Regions from separate parts of the Desemzia sp. FAM 23988 genome, predicted to be linked through region 2. Evidence: a T-box and tRNA genes for the amino acid it is inferred to sense, from the RefSeq annotation. Region 2 holds a T-box; the other holds one or more tRNA genes.

What was found. A T-box is a leader RNA that pairs with one kind of tRNA and senses whether it is charged. The one in region 2 lies ahead of ileS (isoleucine--tRNA ligase), so its partner is inferred to be a tRNA-Ile.
Region 1: it encodes a tRNA-Ile, which carries the amino acid that the T-box ahead of ileS (isoleucine--tRNA ligase) is inferred to sense. The anticodon was not compared.

The regions. Positions count from the first base shown of each region.
Region 1 covers NZ_JBGQQS010000002.1:172-3,279, reverse strand. Annotated here, with positions in the region: gene ACEN4L_RS01505 (hypothetical protein) at 70-870, shown strand; tRNA gene ACEN4L_RS01500 (tRNA-Glu) at 1,310-1,381, opposite strand; tRNA gene ACEN4L_RS01495 (tRNA-Ile) at 1,409-1,482, opposite strand; tRNA gene ACEN4L_RS01490 (tRNA-Gly) at 1,500-1,570, opposite strand; tRNA gene ACEN4L_RS01485 (tRNA-Phe) at 1,581-1,653, opposite strand; tRNA gene ACEN4L_RS01480 (tRNA-Asp) at 1,669-1,741, opposite strand; tRNA gene ACEN4L_RS01475 (tRNA-Met) at 1,781-1,853, opposite strand; tRNA gene ACEN4L_RS01470 (tRNA-Ser) at 1,895-1,984, opposite strand; tRNA gene ACEN4L_RS01465 (tRNA-Glu) at 2,026-2,097, opposite strand; tRNA gene ACEN4L_RS01460 (tRNA-Ser) at 2,140-2,227, opposite strand; tRNA gene ACEN4L_RS01455 (tRNA-Ile) at 2,274-2,347, opposite strand; tRNA gene ACEN4L_RS01450 (tRNA-Gly) at 2,353-2,423, opposite strand; tRNA gene ACEN4L_RS01445 (tRNA-Asp) at 2,430-2,502, opposite strand; tRNA gene ACEN4L_RS01440 (tRNA-Met) at 2,543-2,615, opposite strand; tRNA gene ACEN4L_RS01435 (tRNA-Ser) at 2,657-2,746, opposite strand; tRNA gene ACEN4L_RS01430 (tRNA-Ile) at 2,784-2,857, opposite strand; tRNA gene ACEN4L_RS01425 (tRNA-Met) at 2,880-2,953, opposite strand; tRNA gene ACEN4L_RS01420 (tRNA-Ala) at 2,982-3,054, opposite strand; tRNA gene ACEN4L_RS01415 (tRNA-Pro) at 3,064-3,108, opposite strand, start outside.
Region 2 covers NZ_JBGQQS010000001.1:225,125-251,942, forward strand. Annotated here, with positions in the region: gene ACEN4L_RS01150 (NADPH-dependent FMN reductase) at 1-108, opposite strand, end outside; gene ACEN4L_RS01155 (YueI family protein) at 425-871, shown strand; gene ACEN4L_RS01160 (GNAT family N-acetyltransferase) at 903-1,376, shown strand; gene ACEN4L_RS01165 (5'-methylthioadenosine/adenosylhomocysteine nucleosidase) at 1,481-2,170, opposite strand; gene macP (cell wall synthase accessory phosphoprotein MacP) at 2,225-2,476, opposite strand; gene ACEN4L_RS01175 (NUDIX hydrolase) at 2,490-3,038, opposite strand; gene ACEN4L_RS01180 (5-bromo-4-chloroindolyl phosphate hydrolysis family protein) at 3,264-3,968, shown strand; gene ACEN4L_RS01185 (toxic anion resistance protein) at 3,986-5,212, shown strand; gene ACEN4L_RS01190 (GlsB/YeaQ/YmgE family stress response membrane protein) at 5,329-5,577, shown strand; gene cspD (cold-shock protein CspD) at 5,694-5,894, opposite strand; gene ACEN4L_RS01200 (IS30 family transposase) at 6,342-7,301, shown strand; gene ileS (isoleucine--tRNA ligase) at 7,971-10,760, opposite strand; T-box leader at 10,852-11,070, opposite strand; gene ACEN4L_RS01210 (DivIVA domain-containing protein) at 11,092-11,796, opposite strand; gene ACEN4L_RS01215 (RNA-binding protein) at 11,842-12,624, opposite strand; gene ACEN4L_RS01220 (YggT family protein) at 12,642-12,932, opposite strand; gene ACEN4L_RS01225 (cell division protein SepF) at 12,952-13,437, opposite strand; gene ACEN4L_RS01230 (YggS family pyridoxal phosphate-dependent enzyme) at 13,464-14,159, opposite strand; gene ftsZ (cell division protein FtsZ) at 14,160-15,419, opposite strand; gene ftsA (cell division protein FtsA) at 15,469-16,797, opposite strand; gene ACEN4L_RS01245 (cell division protein FtsQ/DivIB) at 16,963-17,886, opposite strand; gene murG (undecaprenyldiphospho-muramoylpentapeptide beta-N-acetylglucosaminyltransferase) at 17,911-19,005, opposite strand; gene murD (UDP-N-acetylmuramoyl-L-alanine--D-glutamate ligase) at 19,032-20,414, opposite strand; gene mraY (phospho-N-acetylmuramoyl-pentapeptide-transferase) at 20,442-21,407, opposite strand; gene ACEN4L_RS01265 (penicillin-binding transpeptidase domain-containing protein) at 21,515-23,674, opposite strand; gene ftsL (cell division protein FtsL) at 23,671-24,060, opposite strand; gene rsmH (16S rRNA (cytosine(1402)-N(4))-methyltransferase RsmH) at 24,094-25,053, opposite strand; gene mraZ (division/cell wall cluster transcriptional repressor MraZ) at 25,083-25,514, opposite strand; gene ACEN4L_RS01285 (DUF3397 family protein) at 26,266-26,640, opposite strand; gene rpmF (50S ribosomal protein L32) at 26,805-26,818, opposite strand, start outside.

The DNA of each region.
Region 1 (3,108 bases), on a different contig from region 2:
TCTTTTTCTTTTTCCTTTTAATTTTTTTGGTATGATAGATAGGAATTAGAAGAAAGGAGCCAGTCTTTTATGCCCATAAAAAATACCATTGAAACCTTTTTATATAATCCAATAGTTTTGGTACTCTTCACTCCATTCAGCTATCTCCTGATAGGGACCCTTTATGCTGTTCAATATGTCCCATTGAATATTGGAAAATTTATCGCTTTTTATTTACTGCTTTTCGTAAATTACTGTATTGAAAATTATTTAAAAAAGCACTCGTTTCTCAATAAATCAGAACTTAAAGGTCCGTTTTATCTTATGGAATTAATGAATATCTTGTTAATAGCATTTCTCAGCTTTCAATCCCATTATTCTATTGCTTTATTAATTATCTTATATAGTTTAATCATTCATTTCCAACAAGTTCTTAAAGATAACCAGTTTCCTATTGTTGCTGTCTTGATTTTAGGAATTTTCAAAGGTGGTATGCTGACCTACTTAAGTTTCTTTATTCAAGCGCAATTTCTTCCTTTAATACTGATTGTCTGGAGTACACCATTGGTCATCTTACATTTGTTTATTGAAATCGGCAGTTATTTAGCAGAAAAAAAATCTCCTCGTGTTGCAATAGGCCAGTCTTATATATTGGTAACCCTACTGATTTTCATTTATCTAAGTACAGGACTATTTTTGTATAGTACATTTCGTATGGAGTTGTTTCTTTTTATTTTAACTCTCCCGTTAGCCATCCGTCTGGCCAGATTATTTATCACTCATAGTTGGAAAGACTCCAAATCTGTCACACTGAAAACGTTCCGGCTGTTCCAACTTCTGTATACAGTAATCTTTATTTTTGCAGAAATCCTCTATTTCGCAAATCTTTAAAACATGAATACACCCAGCAAAAATAACTTTGTTAGCATGAAGGTAGAATACCACATTCTAATGAAGGTATTTTTGCTGATTTTATATTCGAAAATTCTCTTTTTTATATTCTATTTATTTACAATTCATAATGAGCAATCAGCAAAGTATCCGTAATAACGTTTAATCCAGTATGAGAAATAAAATCTTTTTCTTCCTCATAAAACTACCGTCCTCCAAGATGTAGAACAGCTGAAATGGGAATAAGCTGATAATATGGAACTTGAGATAATAAATTTCTCCAGCATAGAGTCCAGCTAGCATAGAATGTCCAACCTATTCAAGAAACGATAGGTGCTGTCTCAGGTATCTTACTGCCCCTGCGTACGTCAAACCAACCAAAAAGAGCTGTTCACGTCATTTGACTGTGAACAGCTCTTTTTAGCATTCTGTATTTTAATGACCCGTACGGGATTCGAACCCGTGTTACCGCCGTGAAAGGGCAGTGTCTTAACCGCTTGACCAACGGGCCTGATTAATTATTTTTCTAAGAAGAATATGGGCCTAAATGGACTCGAACCATCGACCTCACGCTTATCAGGCGTGCGCTCTAACCAGCTGAGCTATAGGCCCAAAAGACATAAAAAAAGAGCGGGTGAGGAGAATCGAACTCCCATCATCAGCTTGGAAGGCTGAGGTTTTACCACTAAACTACACCCGCATTTTAGTTATGGCCCGGGACAGAGTCGAACTGCCGACACCTTGAGCTTCAATCAAGTGCTCTACCAACTGAGCTACCGGGCCAAATATTCAATTAAACGGTCTCGACGGGAATCGAACCCGCGATCTTCTGCGTGACAGGCAGACATGTTAACCCCTACACCACGAGACCAAAATCAGCTTAATTTTTCTTTCAGTGCACTGCTGCACATTGCGGGGGCAGGACTCGAACCTGCGACCTCCGGGTTATGAGCCCGACGAGCTGCCAACTGCTCTACCCCGCGATAATAAATATAAATTTCCATGACTGCTTACAGACACGATAAGGAGGATAAGGGATTCGAACCCTTGCGTGCTTTTACACACCTGACGGTTTTCAAGACCGTTCCCTTCAGCCGGACTTGGGTAATCCTCCGATATAAACAATTGTTTATTTTGAAGAGGTTTAAAACCTCATGACCCGTACGGGATTCGAACCCGTGTTACCGCCGTGAAAGGGCAGTGTCTTAACCGCTTGACCAACGGGCCAGATAACTTGATAGAAATATTATGGATTGGTGCTAAAACTAACGGAGAAGGAGGGATTTGAACCCTCGCGCCGCGTTAACGACCTACACCCTTAGCAGGGGCGCCTCTTCAGCCACTTGAGTACTTCCCCAAACCACAATTTTACTTTTTACAAACCAATAAATTAATTGGTGTAATGGGCCTAAATGGACTCGAACCATCGACCTCACGCTTATCAGGCGTGCGCTCTAACCAGCTGAGCTATAGGCCCATAAAAGCGGGTGAGGAGAATCGAACTCCCATCATCAGCTTGGAAGGCTGAGGTTTTACCACTAAACTACACCCGCATAAAACGGTCTCGACGGGAATCGAACCCGCGATCTTCTGCGTGACAGGCAGACATGTTAACCCCTACACCACGAGACCAAAATCAGCTTAATTTTTCTTTCAGTGCATTGTTGCACTATTGCGGGGGCAGGACTCGAACCTGCGACCTCCGGGTTATGAGCCCGACGAGCTGCCAACTGCTCTACCCCGCGATAATAAATATAAATTTCCATGACTGCTTACAGACACAATAAGGAGGATAAGGGATTCGAACCCTTGCGTGCTTTTACACACCTGACGGTTTTCAAGACCGTTCCCTTCAGCCGGACTTGGGTAATCCTCCGTGAAATACAAGGTAATTCTAATCGAAAAGATCAAAGTGGACCTTGCAGGACTCGAACCTGCGACCGGACGGTTATGAGCCGTCTGCTCTAACCAACTGAGCTAAAGGTCCAAGTTCTTTTATTCAATTAAAGTAGCGGCGGAGGGGATCGAACCCCCGACCTCCCGGGTATGAACCGGACGCTCTAGCCAGCTGAGCTACACCGCCATAATTAAATTAAGAAATCTTGTTGCAATGGAGCCTAGCGGGATCGAACCGCTGACCTCCTGCGTGCAAGGCAGGCGCTCTCCCAGCTGAGCTAAGGCCCCTAAATAAAATCGGGAATACAGGATTCGAACCTGCGACCCCTTGGTCCCAAACCA
Region 2 (26,818 bases):
GCTTAAGTGATAATCAGCTGGAAATAACTCAGCCAATTTTTTTGCGACTATCTTATTTAATGAATCTTTACGTAAACTACCTACTAAGACTCCAACATTTTTTCCCATCTGTCATTACCTCCGATTAGTGGTTGTTTTTTACTACAAAATTAATGATACACCACGAACTTACTTTTTACAAGTAAAATGCATGTAAAGTTTCAACCCTATTTTTAACCGGATTTATTTGAAAAAATTCGACTAAATAAAAAAAGAGCAACGAGTTCTAATAAATTCGGTATAGACATTTCACAATAATCTTTTCATAATTCGAATGGACTAGATCAACTCTTGAACAAAAAAAGACATCCTTCTTATTTTTCTTTTGGAATATGTGATAGAATAAATGATGAGACTAATTATTTTTGAATAAGGGGTTTTTGATATGGTCAATAAAGATCCAAACGATTATTTACAAAAAGGACAATACGGTGCAAAACAAACATTGCTTTCAGAACGGAAAGAATTTTTGGGCAGTTTACGAGAAAGAATTTATTTGACAGCAACTTTAGATCAACTCTCTCTAAACAATAGTTTAAAGGCCTTTACAACTGAATTTCAACGTCATCCTGATGGCAGCTTACTGCTGAATGGTAATTTAGATATGAAGCCATTCGAGCCTTTCATTAAAGCCAGTAAACAAGCTGATATTCCGTTCACACTAGTCGCTAATGAATATGCTCAAACTTGTCCTTATGCATTGATTTTCGCTGCCCCTACGGACGTAAATGAATCCATTATTGATGTCGCCGAAAAGTATCCTTTGCCTAAAAAAGAAGAGCCTCAACAAACTGAGCAGAAAAAATCGTTTTTTAAACGTTTCTTCTCTTAATTTTTTATTCGGAACCAGGAGTGAATCACACGTGCAAATAGTAGAAACAAAAGACCCTAAATTAATGGGTCAATTAGGAAAAACTATGCAAGAAAAACACCGCAGTATGTACCCGGAGTTTTTCAAATCTTATGACGAAGAAGCTATTGCGCTTCATTTTGAAACAGTTTTTCAAAATCCGAAAGCCAGAGTATTTCTTTGGATTGATGAAGCAAAAGAAGAAGGTCCGATTGCTGCTTATCTGTGGTTGGAAGAACAAGAGATGAAAGAATCGGTTTATCGTTACGGCTATACGCGCTTATACATCAGCCATATCGCTGTTTTGCCGGATTATCAAGGACAAGGATTAAGTAAAGAATTGCTCCAATATGCGGATGATTATGCCCGCAAAAAAAATATTGCATTTGTAGAATTGCATTATTGGGCAACCAACGAAATCGCCAAAGAAACCTATCGCAAAAATGGTTTTGTGATCTATAATGAAATTGCTCAAAAGAAACTTTAGTCTTTTGCCCTAAGTGAAAAAAGCGGCCTTCAAAAATTAGAGTGACATCTAATTTTTGAAGGCCGCTTTTTTACCTCTTTATGAATACTTTTCTATGTTTTAGACTATAGATACTTAATAACTTCCATCACCATCTCAGCTGATTTTTTTCCAGCTTCAATAATAAATTTGTCGAAACTGATTCCTGCTTCATCATCAGCTGAATCTGAAACAGCTCGCACGATAACAAATGGAGTTTTAAACTGGTAACAAACTTGTGCTACAGCAGCCCCTTCCATTTCCGATACCATAGCATCAGAGAAATCTGTTTTGATACGTTGGATTGTCTTTTTATCTGCAATGAAAGAGTCGCTTGTGACAATAAGCCCTTTCACTGATTTTAACCCTACTTTTTGAGTAGCTGCTTCGATCACGCTGATCAGCTGTTCATCAGCTGGATAACGAGCAGGCATTTGCGGTACTTGCCCCATAACATAGCCAAATGCTCGTGCATCAGCATCATGGTAAGACAGCTCAGTAGAAATAACTACATCGCCTATGGCTAAACTAGAATCTACCGCTCCTGCTGACCCTGTATTAAAAACAACGTCTGCTTGATAGTCATTGATCAATAATGTAGTTGCTATTGCTGCATTGACTTTTCCAATCCCTGATTGGACTAATATAATATCATGGCCCGCCATTTTTCCAGAAGAAAATGTCGCTCCTGCCTTCGCCCAATCGTTTCGCTCTGTTAAGTTGTTTTTCAACGCAATCGTTTCTTCTTCCATTGCTCCGATGATACCAATTCTCATTTCATTTCTCCTCATATCTCTCTATTTGCAATTATCCATGGATGTTTAACTGTTTTACACTAAAAAGACAATCAACAACGCAACGACCAGCAATACAGACACAATCAATATCGCTAGATTGAGTTTTTTCCCGGCTTCTCTCACTTTGTCATTCTCGCCTTTTCGACTTCTAGTAGCAAAGCCTTGTTTTTCTTGTTCTTTTTGGTATTTTTTTTCTGCTTTATCACGTTTTTTTGCGAATTGTTTTTGCTTTTTTAATTCAGCTTGTTGTTTTTTTCTCTCTTGTTCTCTCAAACTGTTTCCCATATCCACCATCCTTTTAATCAGCGGCTAATCGTTCGATTTTCCAATAAAGCAACGCCATAATGGTTTTTGCATCCACTATTTGGCCAACTTCATAAGCTTGCCATGCTTCTTCAAAAGACAATTCTTTAAGTTCTAAAAATTCATCTTCATCTAAAGCCAATTCTTCTGTTTTTTCCAGCTCAGAAGCCCGATACAAATGAATCACTTCATCCGTAAAACCTGGTGTGGTATAAAAAGTTTTGACTAGTTCAAAAACATGAGCATAATACCCTGTTTCCTCTTTTAACTCTCTTAATCCTGTTTCATGAGGATGTGAGTCTGTATCATCGATTTTACCAGCTGGGATCTCAATAATGGTTTTTTCAATTGGTTTACGAAACTGCTCTACAAAAATCATTTTTCCATCGGGAGTAAATGGCATAATTGCTACGGCTCCAGGATGTCTGACGATTTCTCTGGTAGAAGTTTTCCCATTCGGCAATTCAACGGACTCTACAAAATATTCTGTTAGGTTTCCTTTATAAATCTGTTCACTAGACAACGTTTTTTCTTCAAACTTCATGACGCTTTCCTCCGTTCGACAAGGTCTTGTTCTATGATACCGTTGAATGTTTAAAAAAACAAGCAGCCAAACAGCTATCAGTCGAAAGAATCCTTATTTTACTTTATACTGAGAGTAACAATTCATTCTTAAGTCGGATGTATTTGTAGGGAGCATTTATGCTAAAATATACTTAACCAGAAAAGACTACGAATTTTTTCAAATTTATTTAAGAGGTGGACAAATATGGATAATTTTATCAAAAGTTTAGGCGAAATATTAAAGTATACATTTACAACTGCAGGAACAATTGCTGTTTTTTTAGTGTTGTTAGTGCTTGATTTTGGATTTTGGCCATCTTTAATAATCAGTTTAGTCATCGGCGGTTTTCTTTTTTTAAAAAAAGAACCCAAGAAAGCTTCACGAACTAAAGTACAAAAATTAAGACGTTTATCTCCTGAAAAAGAAGCTTTTTACAGATCGCAAGGCTTATCCAAGGATGAAATGAATTTTTTTAGAGAAACGATGCAGACGGCAAAAATCAATATCTTAGAATTAGAACAAAACATGCGCCAATCTACTAAGCTGACGGCGATTGAAAGACGCAATAACACTGTTCATTTAGCAAAAGCGTTATTTAAAGAAATTACTCAAGAACCTCATCGTTTGCATGACGTGGATAAATTTTTGTACGTACACCTTCCTTCTTTAAAAGACTTGACCACTAAGTACAATGAAGTAGACAGTCATGAAGTGAAACACAAATCTACCTTTGATGTACTGGAAGAAAGTGCTAATACAATTGATGGCATGTGCAACTTGATTGCCGAAGATTATGTATCTTTTAAATCAGATGACATTGATGATATTGAATTAGAGGTCGAACTTGCAAAGAAAACCATTACAAGAGATAATGATACAACAAATGAAATCACTAACGAGGAACTATAATTTTAGGAGTTGACACTATGGTCGATACAAACAAAGAACCGATGAATACCAATCAAAATGAACCTTCTACAACAATTAAAGATGTTAACGCAGAACTGGACAGTTTACTGGCAAATCCATTTGCAGACCCTTCACTGCCTGCAGCAGCTGATCCTATCGATACAGAATTGCAAAAAGAGCAAAAAAGTGAACGGTTAGTAGATAAATTACCCAAAGAACGACAAGAACAAGCTTATTCCTTAGCCGGACAGATTGATGAAACGAATATTGAATCTGTGATGTCTTATGGAGCAGCTGCTCAAAAAAAATTAGGTGACTTCTCTCATTCTATGCTGGATCATGTTCAAAACCAAGATACAGGTGAAATTGGAGAAACCCTCAATGAATTGATGTATCGCTTAAATGAAGCTAATCCTGATGATTTAAAAGCTGAAGATAACAATATTTTCAAAAAATTGTTTGGAAAAATCAATCGCTCTATTTATGAAGTTACCGCTAAGTATCAAAAAATTGGTGCGCAAGTAGATAAAATAGCTGGAAAGTTGGACAAAGAAAAAGATTTGTTGTTACGAGATAATTCCATGTTGGAACAACTTTATGTCAAAAACTTAGATTACTTTGAGGCATTGAATATTTACATTGCAGCAGGCGAAGTAAAAATTGAAGAATTGTTAACTCAATTGATACCTGCAGCTGTAGAACAAGCAGAAAGCAGCACCAACCAAATGGATGTTCAACGAGTGAACGATTTGAATCAATTCCTTGATCGATTGGAAAAAAGAGTCTATGATTTAAAATTGGCTCGTCAAATGACGATTCAACAAGCTCCTCAGATCCGCTTGATCCAAAATACGAACCAAGCTTTGTCAGAAAAAATTCAATCTTCTATCAATACGGCTATCCCCCTTTGGAAAAACCAAATTGTGATCGCTCTTACATTGCTCAGACAAAAAGATGCGGTTGAAGCTCAACGACAAGTTTCTGAAACCACGAATGATTTACTGAAGAAAAATTCAGAGCTTTTGAAGACTTCTGCTATCGAGACAGCTAGAGAAAATGAGCGAGGCATTATTGACCTTGAAACATTGCAGCAAACACAAACTGATTTGATTGATACTTTACAACAAACCCTAGAGATTCAAAAAGAAGGACGAATTAAACGTAAAGAAGCTGAACATGAATTAACGACTATGGAAACCACATTACGCGATCAATTGCTTGAATTGACCAGTAAAGATTCTTAACAAAAGAAACCAAATATGGATAACAAGCATATTCTTTGAGTTTTGTACAAATTGTGTCTATACTAATAATTGTAATAGTTCATTACAAATATTATTTATATAGGAGAGTGGAATTTATGTCACTTATTTGGTCATTAATCGTTGGTGGTGTCTTAGGAGCTATCGCAGGTATGATAGTTGGACGAGACGTACCATTCGGAATCGTTGGTAACATTGTTGCCGGATTTATTGGTTCATGGTTAGGTACATCGTTATTAGGAGAATGGGGATGGAACGTCGGTGGATTTTATGTCTTCCCAGCATTAATTGGTGCTGTTGTTCTTATCTTTATCTTCTCATTAATTGCCGGAAGACGAAAAGGATAAGTTATTTTACCCCCGTTAAAAGGCTCGCTTATGGCGAGTCTTTTTTCTTCAATAAATAGGCAAAAAAATAAAGGAACAGGAAAATTGTCCTGTTCCTTTTCTATTTGTTAGATCAATTATAATTTAACAACGTTAGCTGCTTGAGGTCCACGGTTACCTTCAACAATTTCAAATTCAACCGGTTGGCCTTCTTCTAAAGACTTGAAGCCTTCTCCAGTGATTGCGCTGAAATGTACGAATACATCGTCTCCGCCTTCAACTTCGATAAAGCCAAAACCTTTCTCAGCGTTAAACCATTTTACTGTTCCTTTTTCCATACTATCTACCTCCATATATCGTATTGCAATAGATCTTTTTTCGTTAGAGGTTTATTTATGTAACTCAACTATCAAAAAGCATTTATAGTCATATAAACGACGTTGTTAATTAATGATTGATGTGACATAAATTCAACTTTCTCATTTATTAAAAATAAATCCATTACACAACATATTATAACGCAGTCTCTTTTAGTTTGCAAGGGCTGCCAATTGCCTTTTAAAAGTATTTTTTTATTTACAGCTTTTTATCTCTTCATCCATCCCCTTCTCATCTTCCTCTTACCTCTATAGGTTTTCCAGCCTCAAATTTAAGCTGAAATGTTGTTCTACAATATTCGACTTTAGTAAGCGCCGATTGTAAAATTAAGCTAGACAAATAAATAAGCCATTCGTGGTACACTCAAAATGTAATTCCGACTAAAGAAAACATAGGAGTGATCACGAATGACCTACACCCATCTTACCACGGATGAACTGGTGATGATAGAATCTTACTACCACCAAAACATCAAAATAACGAAAATCGCTGAGTACCTGAAACGATCTCGAACACCGATCTATAACGTCATTAATTTCTTGAAAGAAGGCCATACGGCCCTCGAGTACTACCAACAGTACAAAGAAAATAAGAAACGGTGCGGCAGACGAAACATCGTCTTGCCAAAGAAACAACAGTCCTACATCAAAGAAAAAATTGCCCAAGGCTGGACGCCAGACGTTATCATTGGGCGTAAAGAGAAACCAATCAGCTGTTCCGTGCGAACCCTTTACCGCCAGTTCAAGGAAAAGGTGTTCGATGAATCGACTTTGCCCATGAAGGGTAAGCGGAAACCAAATGGACATCAAGAACGCCGAGGAAAACAGGCTTTCAAGCGGAATATCGTTGAAAGAGAAACCGATTATCCGACATTCAAAGAAGAGTTTGGCCATATCGAAGGCGATACCATTGTGGGCGTCCATCACAAGAGTGCTGTCATCACTTTGGTAGAACGTCTATCGAAAATTATTATCACCTTGAAGCCCGATGGGCGGAAGGCAAACGATATTGAGAACACTCTGAACCACTGGTTTGGAACAATTCCCAGACATTTATTTAAATCCATTACCTTTGATTGTGGGAAAGAATTCTCTAATTGGAAAGCTTTAAGTAACCAGCATGACATCGCTATTTATTTCGCTGATCCAGGAACTCCTTCGCAACGAGCACTGAATGAAAATTCCAATGGATTGCTGCGAAAAGATGGTCTGCCAAAAAACATGGATTTTAATCAAGTCGACCAAGCATTTATCTCTTCAGTGGCGAATAAGAGAAACAATATCCCACGAAAGTCCTTGGATTATCAAACACCCGTGGAAGTATTTATGAGTTACATGAATGAAGATATTTTGTCTAGCTTAATTTGACAAATCAATAAGTAAAAAAATATACTTCTTTTTAATGCTGAAACTATTAGAAACACATTTCTAGAAATTTCCAGAGGAATATGTGGCTGCTTATAGCTATGAAAAAGGATGCAAAATAGGAAATACTATGGGCTTAGTTTGTTCTATCCTACACATACCCATATCCCATATCCCCTCTAACGGCTACGAAAATCACTTGTTAGTCTTGACACATGTTTTGGTTCAAGGCGTTTCCATAAGCAACACCATAGGTTTCTTTATCAACGTTAGAAGATAAAGAGCTGACGTGTTAAGAGAATCTGCTCAATAATAAATAGAAAAAAACTCTTATGAGACAGAAGATTCTGTCTCATAAGAGTTTTTGTTTTTATTCTTGATTTTACAACAGTTGACGTTGGTAAATAAAAATAGTTTCCTTTTAAATACTAAACCTTTTAAAAACACATTCTTAGAAATTTTTGGAAGTATATGAGGTTGCTTATAGCCATGAAAAGGATGTAAAAAAAGGAAACACTGTGGGCGTACGCCCAAGTGTACGCTTGTAAGCCTTGAGACGCGCTTTTCGACTCAAGGGCGGTCCCATGGCGTTCCATAAGCAACCCCCCAGGCCGGAAAAAATTTTCTTACCAACGCTAGAAGATGACGATTCTGTATGAAAGGATTTGCTTATTAGTCTTCTTCCTCAGCTGCTAAAGCTTCAGGATAATGTTCTTTTACAATATGGTAACAACGAGCACAAAGTGTTGGAGCATCTTCAAATGATCCTACTTCTTCGCTGATGATACGACATCTTTCACACGTTTCACCATGTGCATGTTCGATCGTAACAGCTACATCTGCAAATTTACGAGCTGACTCAGGTGCAGCTTCATAACTATCTGCTATTTCTAATTCAGAAATAATCAATAACTGACCGATGTTCGCAGATAAGTTGGTCAACAATTCTTTTACTTCTTTTGTTGGGTAAAGCGTAACTTTTGCTTCAAATGATTTCCCAATCACTTTTTCATTACGCGCTTCTTCTAAAGCTTTCAATACATCATCACGAACAGCCATAAATGCTTTCCAGTCACTTAAAACAGCGTCTTGATTCTCGAATGTTTCTACTTCAGGCAACTCTGCCAATTGAACAAACTCTTCTTCTTCTTTCAAGTACTTCCAGATTTCTTCACTTGTGTGTGGAAGAATAGGTGTCAATAAAGCTGTTAATTTAGCAGCAATGTCATAAAATACTGTTTGCATAGCACGACGGTCATGGCCATTTTCTAAATCAATGTACACGACATCTTTAGCAATGTCTAAATAGAATTGTGACAAATCCACTGTACAGAAATTCATCACTGTTTGATAAATTCCTTTGAAATCATATTCTGCATAAGATTTTCTGATTTTTCCTACCACTTGGTTGAAACGAATCAACATATATTGATCTAATGCATTTAAGTCTTCATAAGCTACTGCATCTTCGGTTGGATTAAAGTCAGATGTGTTGGCCAATAAGAAACGCATAGTGTTACGGATTTTACGGTACCCTTCTGATACTTGTTTTAAGATATCGTCCGATACCCTTACATCATATTCATAGTCTACACTAGATACCCATAGACGAATAATATCTGCACCCATTTGTTTGATCACTTTATTTGGAACAATAACATTTCCAAGTGATTTGCTCATTTTACGGCCTACTCCATCCATTACAAATCCTTGAGAAAGAACATTCTTGTATGGAGCTTCTTCGTTAACCGCTATAGACGTTGTTAAACTTGAGTTAAACCAACCGCGGTATTGGTCTGATCCTTCTAAATACATATCAGCTGGGAAGGATAATTCTGGACGAGCTTTTAATACAGCTGCATGCGATGATCCGGAATCAAACCAAACATCCATGATGTCTTTTTCTTTTGTAAATTCATTGTTTGGACTGCTAGGATGTGTAAATCCTTCAGGCAATAAGTCTTTTGCCTCACGCTCAAACCAAACATTAGATCCAAATTCGCCAACTAAACCAGCTACATGATCGATAGTTTCAGGAGTGATAATCGGTTCTCCATTTTCACCGTAGAAAATCGGCAATGGTACTCCCCACACCCGTTGACGTGAGATAACCCAATCTCCACGATCGCGAACCATATTGTAGATGCGTGTTTTTCCAGATGGATGCAACCAAGTGACATCATTCTCAATGGCCTCTAAAATTTGAGCACGGAATTTGTCAATTGACGCGAACCATTGTGGAGTTGCTCTGAAAATAACCGGTTTTTTCGTTCTCCAGTCATGTGGGTAGCTGTGAGTAAAGAAGTCTAATTTCAACAAACTTTCCTTTTCATCTAACCATTCCGCAATTTTTTTATTGGCATCATCGTAGAAAATGCCTTCCAAACCAGGAGCTTCATCAGTGAAACATCCTTTATCATCGATTGGAGAAAGAACACCTAATTTGTATTTTTGACCCACGATGTAGTCATCTTCCCCGTGTCCTGGAGCAGTATGAACTAATCCTGTACCCGCTTCTAAAGTAACGTGATCGCCTAAAATGAGTAAAGAAGTACGGTCATACAGTGGGTGTTGAGCGGTCATGTATTCTAAATCTTTACCTTTGATTTCAGATAAGATTTCTACATTTTCCCAGCCGATTGCAGCAGAAACATCTTTTAACAAGTCTTTTGCTACAACGTATCTTTTACCATCCGCCTTTACCACTGCGTAAACGTAGTCCGCATTCACGGTAATAGCTAAGTTAGATGGAATCGTCCACGGTGTAGTCGTCCAAATAACAAAAGAAGTATCTTCATCTAATAGACCTTTTCCGTCTACCACTTTAAAAGCAACATAAATACTTGGTGATTTTACATCTTGGTACTCGATTTCAGCTTCAGCCAATGAGGATTCACTGGAAGGTGACCAATAGATTGGTTTTAATCCTTTATAAATATAACCTTTTTCAGCCATTTTACCGAATACACGAATTTGTTCTTCTTCGTATTCAGGAAGTAACGTAACATATGGATTTTCCCAATCTCCAGCCACTCCTAGACGTTTAAAGTCTTCTCTTTGTTGGTTGATTTGTTTCCACGCATATTCTTCACAAATTTTACGGAATGCGGCTTCTGACATTTCTTTACGTTTTACACCACTATTGGTAACAGCTTGTTCAATTGGTAATCCGTGAGTATCCCAACCAGGAACATAGGGTGAACGAAAGCCACTCATGCTTTTAGACCGGATGATGATATCTTTGGTAATTTTGTTTAATGCATGTCCCATGTGGATATTTCCGTTTGCATATGGAGGCCCATCATGTAAAATAAACGTTGGTTTTCCAGCGTTTTTTTCTTGTAGTTTTTCATAAACCTCTGCATCTTTCCATTCTTGTTGCCATTCTACTTCACGAACCGGTAAATTTCCGCGCATTTTGAACTTAGTTTGACCTAAATTCAATGTCTCTTTCATTTTCATTATCATGAAATCCTCTCTATTATTGTATTCTTATTGGTTTTGAATGATTCTTCCATAGAACCTAAAAAAGCACAAAAAAAGACCTCTTCCCAAAAGGGACGAAATCTTCGTGGTACCACCCATAGTTCAAGAAAAGAGTGTTCTTTTCTCCTCTAATAATTGTTAACGCCAATCAAACGATTAATTTTACTTAAAGTTCAAATTAATACTCATGGAGGATCTTACAACAATAGGGACTTGTTAGACTCACACTGTTCTCTAACTCGCTGTAAAGTATATTGCTGCTTTCTGTTCCAATCATTGTTCTAAACTATTTTAATAACGCCTTGTTTTATAAAGGTAATTCTACTGCTGGCATATTGCCCTCTTCATACTCTTTTTTCTCTGCTTCATCTGATGCAGCCTGAGAAACATTTTCTGAATCTGCTGATTCAACGTCTGCTGTTTCTTCTTCTGAAGAATCATCATCTGTTATTATAGCTTTTTCAACATCTACTGGCAACTGTTTTTCTTCAGTTTCAGTTTTTTGCAAAAATTCTTTTACAGTAGGAATTTCAATGACTTCTTCTAAATCACTTTTCAGTAATTCATCCCACTCGTTATTTTTCACCATTTCCAATTGTGACTCAATCATCAACTGCAAACGTTGTTTAAAGACACGACTTTGTTTTTTTAATTCTTCCGTTTCAGCCGTAATTTTTCTTGCTTTTTCAACTGAATCATTCAATAAACGATCTGCATTATTTTCAGCTTCTTGTAGAATAATAGCAGCTTCTTTATCCGAATTTACTTTTAATCGGTCTGCGGCTTCTTGCGCCACAAGAATTGATTTGTTTAATGAATCTTGAATATTGTTGTAATGCTCCACTTTTTCTTCAGAAAATTTTAATTTCTTTTCCAATTCTTTTTTGTCTTTTAAAACTGTTTCATAATCTCTGATGATTTGATCCAAAAAGTCGTTTACTTCGTCTTGATCGTAGCCGCGCATTTTTGTCGGAAATTCTTTATTATGTATATCTAATGGTGTTAGTCCCATTATTGACACCTCCAAAAGTAAAATTAGTTGATAAGTAATCATTGCCTATTTGAATAAAACACCTAACACAAGCTTCCACTTGTCTTTCTTGCTTTTTCCTTCGATCTCTTGTATCTGAAAGCGTCCAAATCCGCGTATAGAAACAATATCCAATAGATCCAATACGAAATCTGGTCGTTTCATCTCAGTCCAATTTACTTTAATATGCCCTGATTCTATCATTTGTTTTGCTCGTTGTCTAGAAATCTTGAAGACACTCGAAATCAGTGTGTCGATCCGCATAGACGAGACTGTATCGTGTACAATAGTCCAACTGTCTTTAGGAACAATCAGTTCTGTGTAATTGCGTTCTTCTAATCGAACAGAGACGCGCCCTATTTTATCGATTTGAGAGATAACGTAATTTTTGATGGAGTCATCAATAAAAAATTGCCATCTTTCTCCATCAGAAATAATATCTCCGAAAAATTCTCTTTTGATTCCACTGGAAAGTAAAGTTCCTAAAATTTTCCCATGAGACATGGTAGCGAATTTAGTAGGGTAATTTACTTCATACAGTTTAACGTTAAAGTCTTCTTGTCTTGGTTCAAAATAAGCAGGGCAAATAAAAGCACGGTTTCTTTCAGAGGCTTCATATCCTCCGAAAGAATACAGTTTGATATCCATATTTTTACCGATGATCGATTCTAAAATGTAATATTGTCTAGGATCTAAAAAGTTTGTCAATACGGGTGTGTATTGATCCTCTACTTCTCTGACCCATTCTGCTACAGAATCAATAAACGGTATTTCTTCTTTTCTAAAATGCTGATAGACATTTTCAATCACTGCGACCTACTCCTTGCTTAAAAAAGAATTAATCGATAAATGAATATAAAAATACTGTCCAAGCCCCTACTTACCAAGTTCAGCGCAAGTAAAGCTACAATACCTGATATACTGATCATTCCGATTGGTGGAATGAATCGTCTAAATATATCAAGATACGGTTCACAGACCTGAGCCAATATTTGGCCCAACTTTGATTGATAGGCATTTGGAAACCATGACAATAGTATATAAATGATCAATAACACAGAATAAATTTCTAATGCTGCTGATAAAACTTGATGTAGCGTACCTAATAAATTTAACACTGCTTAAAATTCCTCTCTATTAATAGATCTCAAGATCATCGAAGCTGTTTGATTGGTCTAAGACACCATCAATTTCTACATTTTTAGGTGTGCAAAGAAAAATTTCATTTCCTACTCGCTGCATGTCTCCTTCAATGGCATAAATAGTTCCCATTAAAAAGTCTACAATTTTTTTAGCTTCATTTTTTTCAATTCGATTGAAATTTAAAATCACAGCTTGATTAGCTAGTAACAGATCAGCAATTTCTTTTACTTCCGAATAAACTCTTGGCTCAACAACAATAATTTTCCCTTGCTGTTGAGGTTGATTGATAGAAACTACATTGCTTGGTTTTTTCGTATCTTTGCGTACATTCATGGCAACTGAACTTCCTTGTCTATTGGATACTTGAGGTTGTTGTTTCGTATTTTTTACTTTGGTTTCTTGTTCCATTTCTTCCATGTAAAAGGATTCCTCTTCATCATCTAAACCAAAAAAACTATTCAATCGGTTTATCATTCCCATTTCAAACCCTCCTCAGTTAAAAAAAATTAGGTTTTATCAGCTTCTATTTCGTTAAAAAAAGCCGATCCAATACGAACAAAAGTGGCTCCTTCTTCTATAGCAATGGGATAATCTTGACTCATTCCCATACTTAATTCTGCACATGGAGCATACTCTAAATCAAGTGATACGATTTTTTCTCGCAATTTTTTTAAATCACTAAAGGTTTTTCGAATCACTTGTTCTTCAGCCAATTTGGGTGCCATGGTCATTAAGCCGACGATCCGTATTTTTTCAAACTTGGATAGTGCCTCAATCGTCTCTATTACTTCATCAGATGAAAAACCACTTTTAGATTCTTCACCTGAAACATTTACTTGTAAAAAGCAAGAGACAGGCTTTTCAGCTCTTTTCTCAATCTCTTCAGCTAAAGACATTCGATCCAGCGAATGCAAATAGTCAATCCGATTAATGATCTGTTTTACTTTTCTTGTTTGAAGAGATCCAATGTAATGCCAGACAATTTCCTTTTGCTGTAGAACTTCTTGCTTTTGAATCAATCCTTCTGGTCTGTTTTCTCCCAGATGTGTGTAACCGAGCGATACAACTTTTTCTGCCTCCTCAATAGACACATATTTTGTCACAACTACAACACGAAGATCAACTCTATCACGGTTTGAAATATCCAGTGATTTTTTCAGTTGATCTTCTATATCGTGAACATTTTGTTCTATATGGTTCATTTACTTCCGTCTTCTTCTAAAGAATGGAGGAGTATCTAAACTATCTTGAGGCGTTTCTTTTTTCTCTTCTGTTGCATGGTCTCGGTTTGAAGGTTCAAATTCAGTTTTTTCTTGATCATCAAAAATAGTCGTATCCGAACTTTGTACATTACGGTTGCGTGTATTAGGCTCGCGACGAATATCCCAATCAGCAAATGGATCATTTTGTTGATTGTCCGAAGTACTTTCTGGAGCTTGCTGGCCGCGGTTTGAAGCAGGCTTAGTACGAACTCGGCTGTTTTGAGCTACTCGTTTATCAGCTTCTGTAGTATCGATCCCAGTAGCAATAACCGTTACGATAACTTCATCCCCTAATTCTTCATTGATAGAAGTACCAAAGATGATGTTTACTTCAGTTGTTGAAGCAGAGGATACAATATCAGAAGCATCTTGTGCTTCAAATAATGTTAAGTCTGAACCGCCAGTAATGTTTAACAAGACAGATTCTGCTCCGTCAATAGACACTTCTAGTAAAGGAGAAGAGATCGCTTTTTTAGTGGCTTCAACAGTACGGTTTTCTCCACTTGCTGTACCAATTCCCATTAATGCAGAACCTTGATTTTCCATAACTGTTTTAACGTCGGCAAAATCCAAGTTTACGTAACCAGGTGAAGTAATCAAATCAGAAATACCTTGTACACCTTGGCGTAAAACGTTGTCCGCTTCACGGAATGCTTCCAGCATAGGCGTTTTTTTGTCTACAATTTCCAGCAGACGATTATTTGAGATTGTCACTAATGTATCTACGTATTCTTTCATTTGAGCTAAACCTTCAGCAGCAAAACGGCCACGTTTTGGTCCTTCAAATGAAAATGGGCGAGTGATCACACCAACCGTCAAAGCGCCTTGTTCTTTAGCTATACGAGCCACAATAGGAGCTGCACCAGTTCCGGTACCTCCACCCATTCCCGCAGTAACAAAAATCATGTCTGCTCCTTTTAAGGATTCAGCAATTTGTTCTTCACTTTCTTCAGCAGCTTTATGTCCAATATCAGGATTTGCTCCTGCACCTAGTCCACGAGTCAATTTTGGTCCAAGTTGAATTTTAGTTTCAGCATTTGAATTTGCTAAGGCTTGCAAGTCTGTATTGGCTACAATAAACTCTACACCTTTTACGTTATCGCTAATCATGCGGTTTACTGCGTTGTTTCCCGCTCCACCTACACCAATTACTTTAATAACAGCTCCACTAACTGGTGCTGTGTCGAATTCTAAGTCCATCTTATTTCCCCCTACTATCTAGTTGATTTCTTTTTAGTCTCTTTACCGTTTAATCGAAAAAGTTATTGAACATTTTTTTCATTTTGAATACAAAACTATCTTCTTCATTCTTAGGTTTTTTAACGGGTTTTTGCTTGATTGAGTATTCATTCGCTGCATCCTCACGCTGTATTTCAACAACCGATTGGCGAGGTGCAGAATCCGTCTCAATATTGAATCCTGTTGCTGTTTGATTCGCAATTCTTTGAATATCGTTTAACTTAGCTTGATACTCTATTAAACCAATACTTGTTGTAAAGGATGGATAACGCATCCCCATATGATCAGGGATGTACAGCTTAACATTTACTTCAAATATCTCTTTAGCTAATTCTACCATACCTGGTATAGATGCTGCACCACCAGTTAACACAATTCCGCCCGGTAGTTCTCTGGCTCTTACAGAATCCAATTCTGTTTTGATGGTCTCAAAAATTTGTACTACACGAGCTTCAATGATTTCAGATAAATACAATTCAGTTATTTTCACTGGATCTGTTTTTCCAACAACTTCTACTGGGAAGGATTCTTCTGCTGAAGCTTCAAGAGAAGTTGCATATCCAAAATCACGCTTTATTTTTTCTGCATTCTCTAATGTAGTATTTAGTACAATCGAAATATCTTTTGTAACATATTCTCCACCCTCAGGATCTACAAATGCAAATTTCAATTGATTATCATGGATAACAGAAGCAGCAGTTTGGCCGCCCCCCATATCAATCAAAATAGTCCCAAAGTCTCTTTCACCACTAGACATACTAACTGTACTAGCAGCTAAAGGCTGTAATACAATATTTTCAATTTGCAATCCCGCTTTTTCAACACAACGTTTAATGTTATGTACAATGGTTTTTGGTCCTGTGATCATTGTGGCATGCATTTCCAAGCGAACCCCTATCATTCCACGAGGATCTTTAATACCGTCAAAACCGTCCACAATAAACTCTTCAGGGATAATAGCTAAAATTTCACGTTCTGGAGGAACGGATTTTACCATAGCAGCCCCAATAGTATTGCGTACATCTTCATCCGTAATTTCACGATTTTCACCTGAAACTGCAATCATTCCATGGCATGTCTCAATTTCTGTAGATGTACTTTGAGTTCCAACGATAACGTTATAAATATCAACATTTGCTTTTTTTTCGGCTTGTTTAATCGCTTTCTTGATCGATTCTACCGTTTTATCGATATCAACTATGATACCTCTGCTTAATCCTTCAGATTTTTCATTTCCTACTCCAATAATATTCATTTGTCCATTAACATATTCAGCTACAACAACTTTTATTGAAGTGGTTCCAATATCTAAACTAACATACATCTCAGAATTTCTCATAGATTGAAACCTCCTAGCTTTTAATTTCAATTTAATTATTTGTTCTTGACTTATATAAATACAATTCTACCATACTTGTGACCATTTTTTGAAGATTTTCCTGTAGATTACAGATTATTTTTATTAAATACATCAGTTTGGTTTGCTTGGAAATACTGAATTTCATTATTCCACTATTTCGTCATTATTTTCTGATTCTGTCACAGGCTCTTCTTGAGTATTTCCAGCTTCTCCAGACTCCTCTGAAGAGTCATCAACCTCTTTTTCAAATGGTACAAAATATCCCCCGACTTCTAAATTGATGACTCCTTTTTGGTTGCCGATTTTTTGAACCATATCAGGATAGTAATTCATCTTTTCAGCAAAAGTAGGCAAAGTTGCCACTACTTGATTTCCATCATTCATGTAAACTGTCACCAGATACTGATCAGTGTCGCTTGGAGTATGTTCAATTTCAGAAATGCCGTTTTGTACGGAAGTATTCAAGGAGTTGTATTGTTCAATCAAATGGTTTAAAGGTTTCCCTTCAGAAAAATTTTTAAAAATTGGATTGTTGCCCATTGAAACTTTTCTGCTTTCATCTACAATTTTTCCATTTTCTAAAATGGGAAAATACTCGTTATCCTTATGCGAATAAGCAATAATTTTGTACTCATCAATTTCGATTAAAACATCATTCCAACCTTCTAGATTTAATGCGACTGTTTTTACTTGTGGAAGCTCATCCAAAATAGCTTTTTCAAAGACCTCATCATTCCATAAAGAATCCCACAAGGGTAATCCAGAAGTCAATTGACTGGAATTAATCACTTTTTGATCTGTGACATCATTATTTCCATCAACTGATAAAGTTCCTATTTTACTTAGCGGAGAAACGAAGTAAATAACGATCAAAATTGCACATAAAAACAGTAAAAGAAGCGGAATCAAACGACTATACATCTTTTTTTGCCGCTGCTTTTTTAACTTAGGCAAATGTTGTTCCAATGTCTGAGTTTCTTTTATCGTTTTTAGTCCCTTGCTTGAAGAGGACTCACGTGCATGGTTGTTTTGATCTTTATTTTTTTGATTCATGTGGAATTTACCCATGACATATCATCCTCCTTAACAAGGTTAATGCGAAGTGATTTCGTTGATCACTTCAATCAGTCGATCCGCTGCATCTGGGACACCGATTTTTTTAGCTTGTGACGCCATTTCTTTTCTTTTTTCCGGATGGTCCATCATTTCATCAATGGTTTCAAGTAAGAATGCTGCAGTCAATTCTTTTTCTGTAATCATTTTAGCTGCATCATGTTTGACTAAACTTTTCGCATTACTTGTTTGATGATCATTGGTCACAATAGGACTTGGAATCAAAATACTAGGCAATCCTAGTGCTGTCAGTTCTGCTAATGTGGTTGCCCCGCTTCTGGAGACAACTACAGAAACATTCGCGAATATTTCCGGCATATTGTGGATATAAGGCACTACCGAAACGTTTTCGCTTGTTCGGCCAATGAGTTTAGTGAAAGCCTCATAGTGAACCTCTCCTGTAGCAAATAGAACTTGATAGTCTCTTTTAGCTAGTTCAGGTAAGGATTCTACAAACGCTGTATTGATCGCTTTTGCGCCACGACTTCCTCCAAAAATCAGTACAGTAGGTACAGCAGGTTTTAAATGATATTCGCCTAGCGCATCTGAGGGCAAGATTCCAGCGACTTCTTGAGCTCTTGGGTTGCCAGTATAAACTACTTTGGAAGGGTATTTGCTGAATTCAGCTTCGGCTTCCTCAAAACATGTAGCGATTTTATCCACATAACGAGCCAGAAACTTATTCGTTACCCCAGCAATACTGTTTTGTTCATGTACAATAGTTGGAATGCCTAATTTGGCTGCAGCATACACTACTGGACCGCAGACATATCCCCCTGTACCAATAACCACATCAGGAGCAAACTCTTTCACGATTTTTCGAGCTTTAAAAATACCTTGTAAAAATAATTGAATCGTTTTTAAATTTTTTAACGACAATGATCGTTTGAAACCTTCTACTTTTACCGCCTTAAAAGGAATCCCTGTTTTTGGAACGATTTTACTTTCTAATCCTCTTTCAGTTCCTACATAGAGGAATTCGGTTGTCGGATCAATCGCTTTTAAACGTCTCATTAAAGCTAAGGCAGGATAAATATGCCCACCTGTACCTCCACCTGATAACAATACTTTCATTATAAATGTAAGACCACTAAAAAGGTCTATTCCTCCTCTTCTTCTACGTTTGCAATTAATTGTTCTATAGAGTGAATAAAGGCATCTCCTCGTACTTCAAAGCTGCGGTATTGATCCCAACTTGCACAAGCAGGTGACAATAGAATAACATCTCCAGCTTCACTAATATCGTAGGCAGCAGGAACTGCTGCTTCGACATTTTGTACAGACAAAATCGTTGGTACCCCAGCTGCCTCACCAGCTTCAGTTATTTTGCCAGCCGTTTCTCCGAAGACGATCAATCCTTTTATACCCTTCAGTTGAGGAATCAAGTCATCAAAATCATTCCCTCTATCTAATCCGCCAGCCAACAGAATAACCGGTAGTTTAAAACCGTTCAATGCATTGATCGTAGCTAAAGAATTGGTAGCTTTAGAGTCATTATAAAATTTTCTTTCTTTAAATTCCGTTACAAACTGAGTACGGTGCTTCACTCCAGCAAAATTGGCCAACACTTGTTGGATAACTTCATTGTCCTGTCCCATTAATTTAGCAACTGCAATAGCTGCCATGGCATTTTCCAAATTATGCTCACCTGGAACTAAAATACCTTTTTTATCCATGATGACTTCGTTTAAGTAATAAATGGAATCTCCATCAATATAGACACCCTTTTCAACCTTGCCTAGTCTAGAAAATGGAATGATTGTAGCTTTACTCACTTTTGCCAATTCCCGTAGTTCAGGTTGATCCCAGTTGACGATTAAATAATCTTCAGCCGTTTGATTTTCTGTGATTCGCATTTTAGCTGCTACATATTCATCTCTTGTTCCATGATAGTCAATATGAGCAGAATGGATATTAGTGATTACTGCTATATGAGGTCTAAAAGTAGTGATACCCATCAGTTGGAAACTAGACAATTCCATTACAACAGTATCTTTATCTGTTACATTTTGCGCAACTTGACTTGCTGGAGTTCCAATATTTCCTGCTGCAAAAGCTTTTCCATGTGTACGTTTGCCATTCAGCAAATCTGTGATCATTGTTGTTGTAGTGGTTTTACCATTTGTTCCTGTGATCCCAATAATAGGACTTTCTGCAACTTCATAAGCCAATTGGACTTCCGTTAAGACAGGAATGCCTTTTTCGATTGCTTTAGCCACAATTGGGTTATTGTACATAATCCCTGGATTTTTCACAACAAATTCAAAGTCTTCGTCCAACAATTCAACAGGATGTCCGCCAGTAACGACACGAATTCCATCCTCCAACAATTCTTGTGCTTCTGGATTTTCTTCAAAACTTTTATAATCGTTCACAGTCACTAATGCTCCAAGTTTATGCAGCAGCTTAGCTGCATTTACTCCACTCAAAGCCAGTCCTAAAACCAATACTTTTTTATTTTGATACGTCGTTACATCTTTCACGCGAAATCCCCCAGTTCTCTTTCAATGTTAAAGTACAATCCATAGAGTAAGCAGTGCCATCACTAATCCAACTGACCAAAAAGTCAGCACAATTTTCCATTCACTCCACCCACTCATTTCAAAGTGATGATGGATAGGTGCCATTTTAAAGATTCGTTTGTTTCTAATTTTTACAGATCCCACTTGCAGAATTACCGAAGTAGTTTCCATAATAAAAATCAATCCTACTAAAAGAAGTGTCCATTCTTGCTTCAACAAAATAGAGACAGCGGCAAGCCCACCTCCTAAAGCTAATGAACCAACATCTCCCATAAATATTTTGGCCGGTTTTTTATTAAACAGTAAAAATCCGATTAATCCACCAATAACGGCTAAACAAAAAATCAAGACATCTGTTTGTTGTTGATGGAAGGCAGTAATAGCGTAAGTTCCATAAGCTACAATACTGGTTCCTGTTGCCAATCCATCCAAACCATCTGTTAAATTAACGGCATTTGAAAAACCGACTAGCCAAAAGATAATAAGTAAGCCATAGAACCAGCCTAAATTAACACCGCCTAAACCAGGAAGGGTTAAGTCACTCGGAAATCCCTGTATACGGTAAACAATATAAAATAACAGCCCTCCTGCTACTTGACCAATCAATTTTTGTAATGATGTTAAACCAAGGTTTCTCTTTTTGATCAATTTAATGTAATCATCCAAGAAACCTAGAACTCCATATAAGACAAGAATAAACATCAATAAACCTAAACTAACTGTAAAAACATTTTGCCAAAGACCACTCCAGATCATAGTTACGATTCCTGAGATGATAAAAACGACTCCGCCCATTGTCGGTGTTCCCGTTTTTACTTCATGCCAAGTCGGTCCTTCTTCTCTAGTAGTTTGTCCTAGTTGTTTGACTCTGAAATACCCGATAACAAACGGCATCAAGATAAGTGTGATTGCAAAACTACTAACTGTTGCAAGTAGCATTTCTTCCCATTGCATAATGATTCGCTCCTAATTTTGCTTTTCATCAGATTGCCTGTCCATCTCTTTGGACAAAGCCCAAGATCATTCTCTTGTTCTCCTTCTGACTTAAAAAACGTGTTTTTTTATGGAGATTCTAGTACAATTTCAATTTGACTTTCCTCAGTCAACAAGGTATTCGGTTCTAAACTTTGCTGAGTGACATAACCATCTCCACTAAAAGTAAACTCTATCCCTGTGATTTCAGAAACTTTTAATACGTCATTTTTTGACCATCCTGTCATATCTGGCATAGTCATCGCTCCATTGGTTAACAGAATAATGCGCTGGTCTTCAATAACGGTCTCATCCGCCAAAGGCAATTGCTGTACTATTGTATCACCATTTCCCACTACGGTCACGTTTAATTGCATTTCTTCTAATTTTGTTAACACGTCGCTTTTGGCTTCACTAGTGACTTTTGGCATGACAATTTGATTCTCTAATCCATTTTGAGCTTCGTCGTCTAAATGCAGGTATTCCAAACCTCTTTTCATTACAGGTTTAAATATCGAAGCCATAATATCTGTAGTTGTTACAGTTGGGTCATTAACAGTCGGGCGTTCCATAGTAATGTACATGACTAATTCCGGATCATCTGCCGGAGCCATTCCCACTACTGAATAAAGAAAATTTTTGCCTCCACTATAGTATTTTCCTGTTTCTGCATTGTAAATTTGTGCAGTTCCGGTTTTAGCTGCAATCTCATATCCATCAATCGCATACTTTTGACCTGTTCCATTTTCGTTGTATACAACTTCTTTTAAATATTCCAACGTTTGATCAGCCGTTTCTTTTGAAACAGGAGTGCCTACTACTTCCGGCTCTACAATAGTTTCTGCTCCTGTGTTTGGGTCCACGTATTTATCAATGAATTGTGGTTTCATCATTTGCCCATCATTCGCGATGGCACTAAATGCTTGCAACATTTGTAAAACCGTTACTGTGAGTCCTTGTCCAAATGCCGTATTAGCTTGATCAATGGCTCGTTTGTATTTGTTTGAACCTGCATTTTCATTGTATAGTCCGGATTCAGTCGATTTGCCTATTCCAAATGCATCCATGTATTCTTTCCATGTTTCAGCACCCATTTGTTGAGCAAGTTTTACAAATGCTACGTTACTAGAACGTGCTAAGCCTTCCAAATAAGTGATTGTTCCCCATCCATTGCGGTTAACATCTCGTATAGGTATTCCAGACACTTCAATGGAACCCGATTCAAAATAAGCATTTGGGTTAAAGACTCCTTCGTTTATTGCTGCTGCAAGAGTCAATGTCTTTAAGGTAGATCCTGGCTCATAAGTATACTCAGCCAGCAAATTCATCCATAGTTCATCGATTCCTTCTTTAGTCGTTCCATTAAAAGAGGGACGCTGAGAAGTTGCAATGATTTTACCTGTTTTCGGATTCATCAAAGTAGCCGTCATTGCCACTGGATTGTATTTATCATCTACCTCTGTCATCACACTTTCCAGTAAAACTTGCATTCGTTTATCCAATGTCAAATAAATGTCTACCCCATCTACAGGATCGATCACTTCTGCTTCTTCATTCGGCAAAGCATATCCAAAACTGTCTTTTTGATACTTCAACTTGCCATCTGTTCCGGTCAATAAATCATTGTAGGTCTGCTCGACTCCCATAAGACCGACCATTTCTTTTCCAGTTTCCGCTTCTCCATCCTCTGCAGTAGGCAATTGTGCCACACCAACTAAATGTGAGGAGAATACTCCATTAGGGTATAGACGAGTAGGCGTTTCTGTAAAAAAGATCCCTGGAAGGTCAGCGGCTTCAATATCACTTTTAATATCATAAGTGAGGTTTTTACCTGCTGTTCCAAATTCAACCTGACTTAGGTCCTGATTCAATTTTTGCAAAATTTCTTCTTCACTCATTGATATGTATTGCGACAATGTTTCTGCAGTTTTTTCTTTGTCGACTACATATTGAGGATTTTTTTTGTTGTTTGACCATTCATCGGTTAACACTGCATACAATGAATAAGAAGTAGCATCCATTGCAACCGGATTCCCTCCTACGTCATAGATGGTACCACGGTTAGCTTCAAGGACACTACTTCTTGTATATAAATTATTCACATTCGTCTCTAAGTTTTCCCCGTTGACTTCCCCTTTAACCATAATATAAGAAAAACGGCCAGCAAATATAGCGTAGATCACTATACAGGCAAAAAATAAGAGAATAGAGATCAGCTTTCTATTTTTTAAAGGATTTCTTTTTTTCATTTCGAGACATTCCTTACATTTTCTTCATTCATTTCTAATCCATGTGCTCTAGCAATTTCATATACCCGATCGTAACGAGACAATTCTTGAACTTCTTGTTCTAGATTAGTATTCACAATAGCGATTTCTTCGATTTCTCGATTAGTATCTTGAACTTCTCGGTTCGAGGTTGCCACCATAATTTCTAGTGAAACACAGGCCACACCCAAAGAAAAAATGATTATACTCGCTACTGTAATAAGAAGTTTTTCAACTTTTGAAAGTTTTTGTTTCTTAGGTTCAGGTGTATAAGCAGGTCGTTGCTGCGGTCTTTGAGGGTATACTTGTGGTGCTTGTTCAGGCATCACACTATGTAAGTCTCTAGCTAAATTATTCTCTAATGCCATTAAGATACTTCCTTTCTTCTGAATTCTACAGGGTTATTTTTTGCTTTTCACTTGTTTTTCAGCGATTCTCAATTTTGCGCTTCTCGCTCGATTATTTTGTTCCAGTTCTTCTTCACTAGGCAAAATAGGTTTGCGGGTAATGATTTTTAGTTCAGGTATGTACTCAGTGGGTAATACTGGCAGTCCTGGAGGCAATTCAGGGCCTCTGGCACGATCTTTGTATATTGATTGGACGATTCGGTCCTCTAAAGAATGAAACGTGATCACGCTGATTCTCCCTTTGACAGTTAACAAATCGATAGCTTTTTCCAACGATTCCTCTACCGCTGACAATTCATCATTTACAGCAATCCGTATAGCTTGGAAAGTCCTTTTAGCTGGGTGTCCGCCTTTTCTTCTGGCTGGAGCAGGAATTCCCTCTTTAATCAACTCTACTAATTCTCCAGTTGTTTCAATAGGAGCAATCTCTCGCGCTTTTTCAATTTTTCTGGCGATTTGTTTAGAAAATTTTTCTTCTCCGTAACGATAAAAGATTTTGCCTAATTTTTCATAAGGCCATTCATTGACAACAATACGAGCTGTCAGTAGTGAATCAGTATCCATTCTCATATCTAAGGGTGCATCTTGATGGTAACTAAATCCACGCTCAGCTTGATCTAATTGTGGAGAAGAAACTCCTAGGTCGTATAAAATACCATCTACAGCATCAACATTTCGTTCATTCAACTCTTCTGTGATATTTCGGAAATTCGATTTGATAAAAGTGACCATTCCCTTTTCAATATATCCAGCAAGCTTTTCTTTTGCATTTGCGATAGCTGTTTCATCTTGATCAAATGCATATAAGTGACCATTTTCATTTAATTGGGACAACAAATATTCACTATGTCCCGCTCCTCCAAGTGTGCAATCTACATAAATTCCATCAGGAGAAATAGATAATCCATCTACTGTCTCATGCAGTAAGACTGTTTCGTGTTTAAATTCAGGCATCAATATCTCCCTTTCATCTTCTCGAGTAGTTAAAACCCAAAATCGATCATTTTTTCAGCGATGTCTTCATAAGATTCTTCTGCTTCCAAAGCATATTCAGACCATCTTTCATTGCTCCAAATTTCAATGCGCTCAGAAACTCCAATGACATGACATTCTTTGTCTAATTTTGCATATTGTCGTAAATTTTGAGGAATGTTGATTCTTCCTTGCTTGTCTAGTTCACATTCCGTTGCTGCTGAATAAAAGAAACGTGTAAACTGCCGAGCATCTTTTTTAGCCAACGGCAATTGCTTCAGTTTTTCTTCTAAATCAGACCATTCTTCTTGCGGGTATCCAAATAAACAGCCATCTAAACCACGAGTAATAATAAATTTCTCGCCTAAATCTTCTCTAAATTTAGCGGGCATAATCAAACGGCCTTTTGCGTCGATATTATGCTGGTATTCACCGATAAGCATGTTTACTGTCACCCCTATCATTTTTATTTAAATTCAGTCTACCACAATCCCCCACTTTCCACCACCACAATCCAAAAAAAATATCAACTTTTTCCGAACCTTATATAACGCTTCCATTACTGACATTACATTAAGATCAGAAATATATCACGAGATTTCTTTTGTCTCATTTTAGTTACTTCCGTTGAAATTTTTTATACATTTAAGAAAAAGAGGCTTTTTTTGCAATTAATGGTACGAAGTGGAGATTCTTTATAGATAGTAGTTAAACTATTTCTTCCATACTGTAATAGCTTTATAATAGGCTCTTCAGATAAAAAACGGTTCTACATCATTTGACGTTGGTAAGTGAAAAAAAATTAATTCCAAACCTTTAAAAAACTCATTCCTAGAAATTTTTAGAGGAATATGGGGTTGCTTATAGTCATGAAAGAGGATGCAATGGGAATTCCTTAACGTTAGCCTTTAGCCGTTACGCTAAGTTTGTTCTGCGCTGCGCATACCATATCCGTACGTCGCTAACGCTCTAACGGCTACGGTAACGCTCGCAAGCCTTGAGACCCGGTTTTCGGCTCAAGCGTTCCCATGGCTCTCCATAAGCAACCCCGTAGGCCGGAGAAAATTTCTTTATCAACGCTAGAAGATGAAGACCCAAAAAAAACAGAGCAGTGAGTTTATCTCACTGCTCTGCTTAAATTCTTTTATGAAGTCTGCAACTTTTCCCACACTCATCCCCTGATGCATTACTCTTTTAAAGAGAAATAACGATAGTAGTGGCTGCTAATCCGTAATATGTAATCATTGAACTGATGAAAACAAAACGCCACCAGCTTTTGAAGAATTTATAATACAGAATTTCCCCTTTTTTTACGGCTAAATACAGTAATAGTATAATGGCGAGAGTAAATATAAAAATAAGGAAATATGGGAAAAGCGACATCCCAAATGTTAAAGAACTGATGATATGGATTCCTACAATTAAATAAGGTACCAACAAGTCTGCCATTTTAACGGTTAACTGCTGCTTCATGAAGTGATGGTTAATTTTCTTATTGAAAAGCACAAATAATATTATTGGCAATAACAACAACACTATGTACATTGCAACATTAGAATCCATCCACATTTTCTTGTCCCCCGTCCGTTCTTGATCGTTTCTCTATTAAATTGTACAACATTTTCAACTTAATTACTCTAACAATTTGACAACAAAATAGCAAAAAAAATAACCTTAAGAGATATTCTCAAGGTTATTTTTCATTTATCCATTGAATCGACTATTCAATTCGATTAAGCTTCTTTAG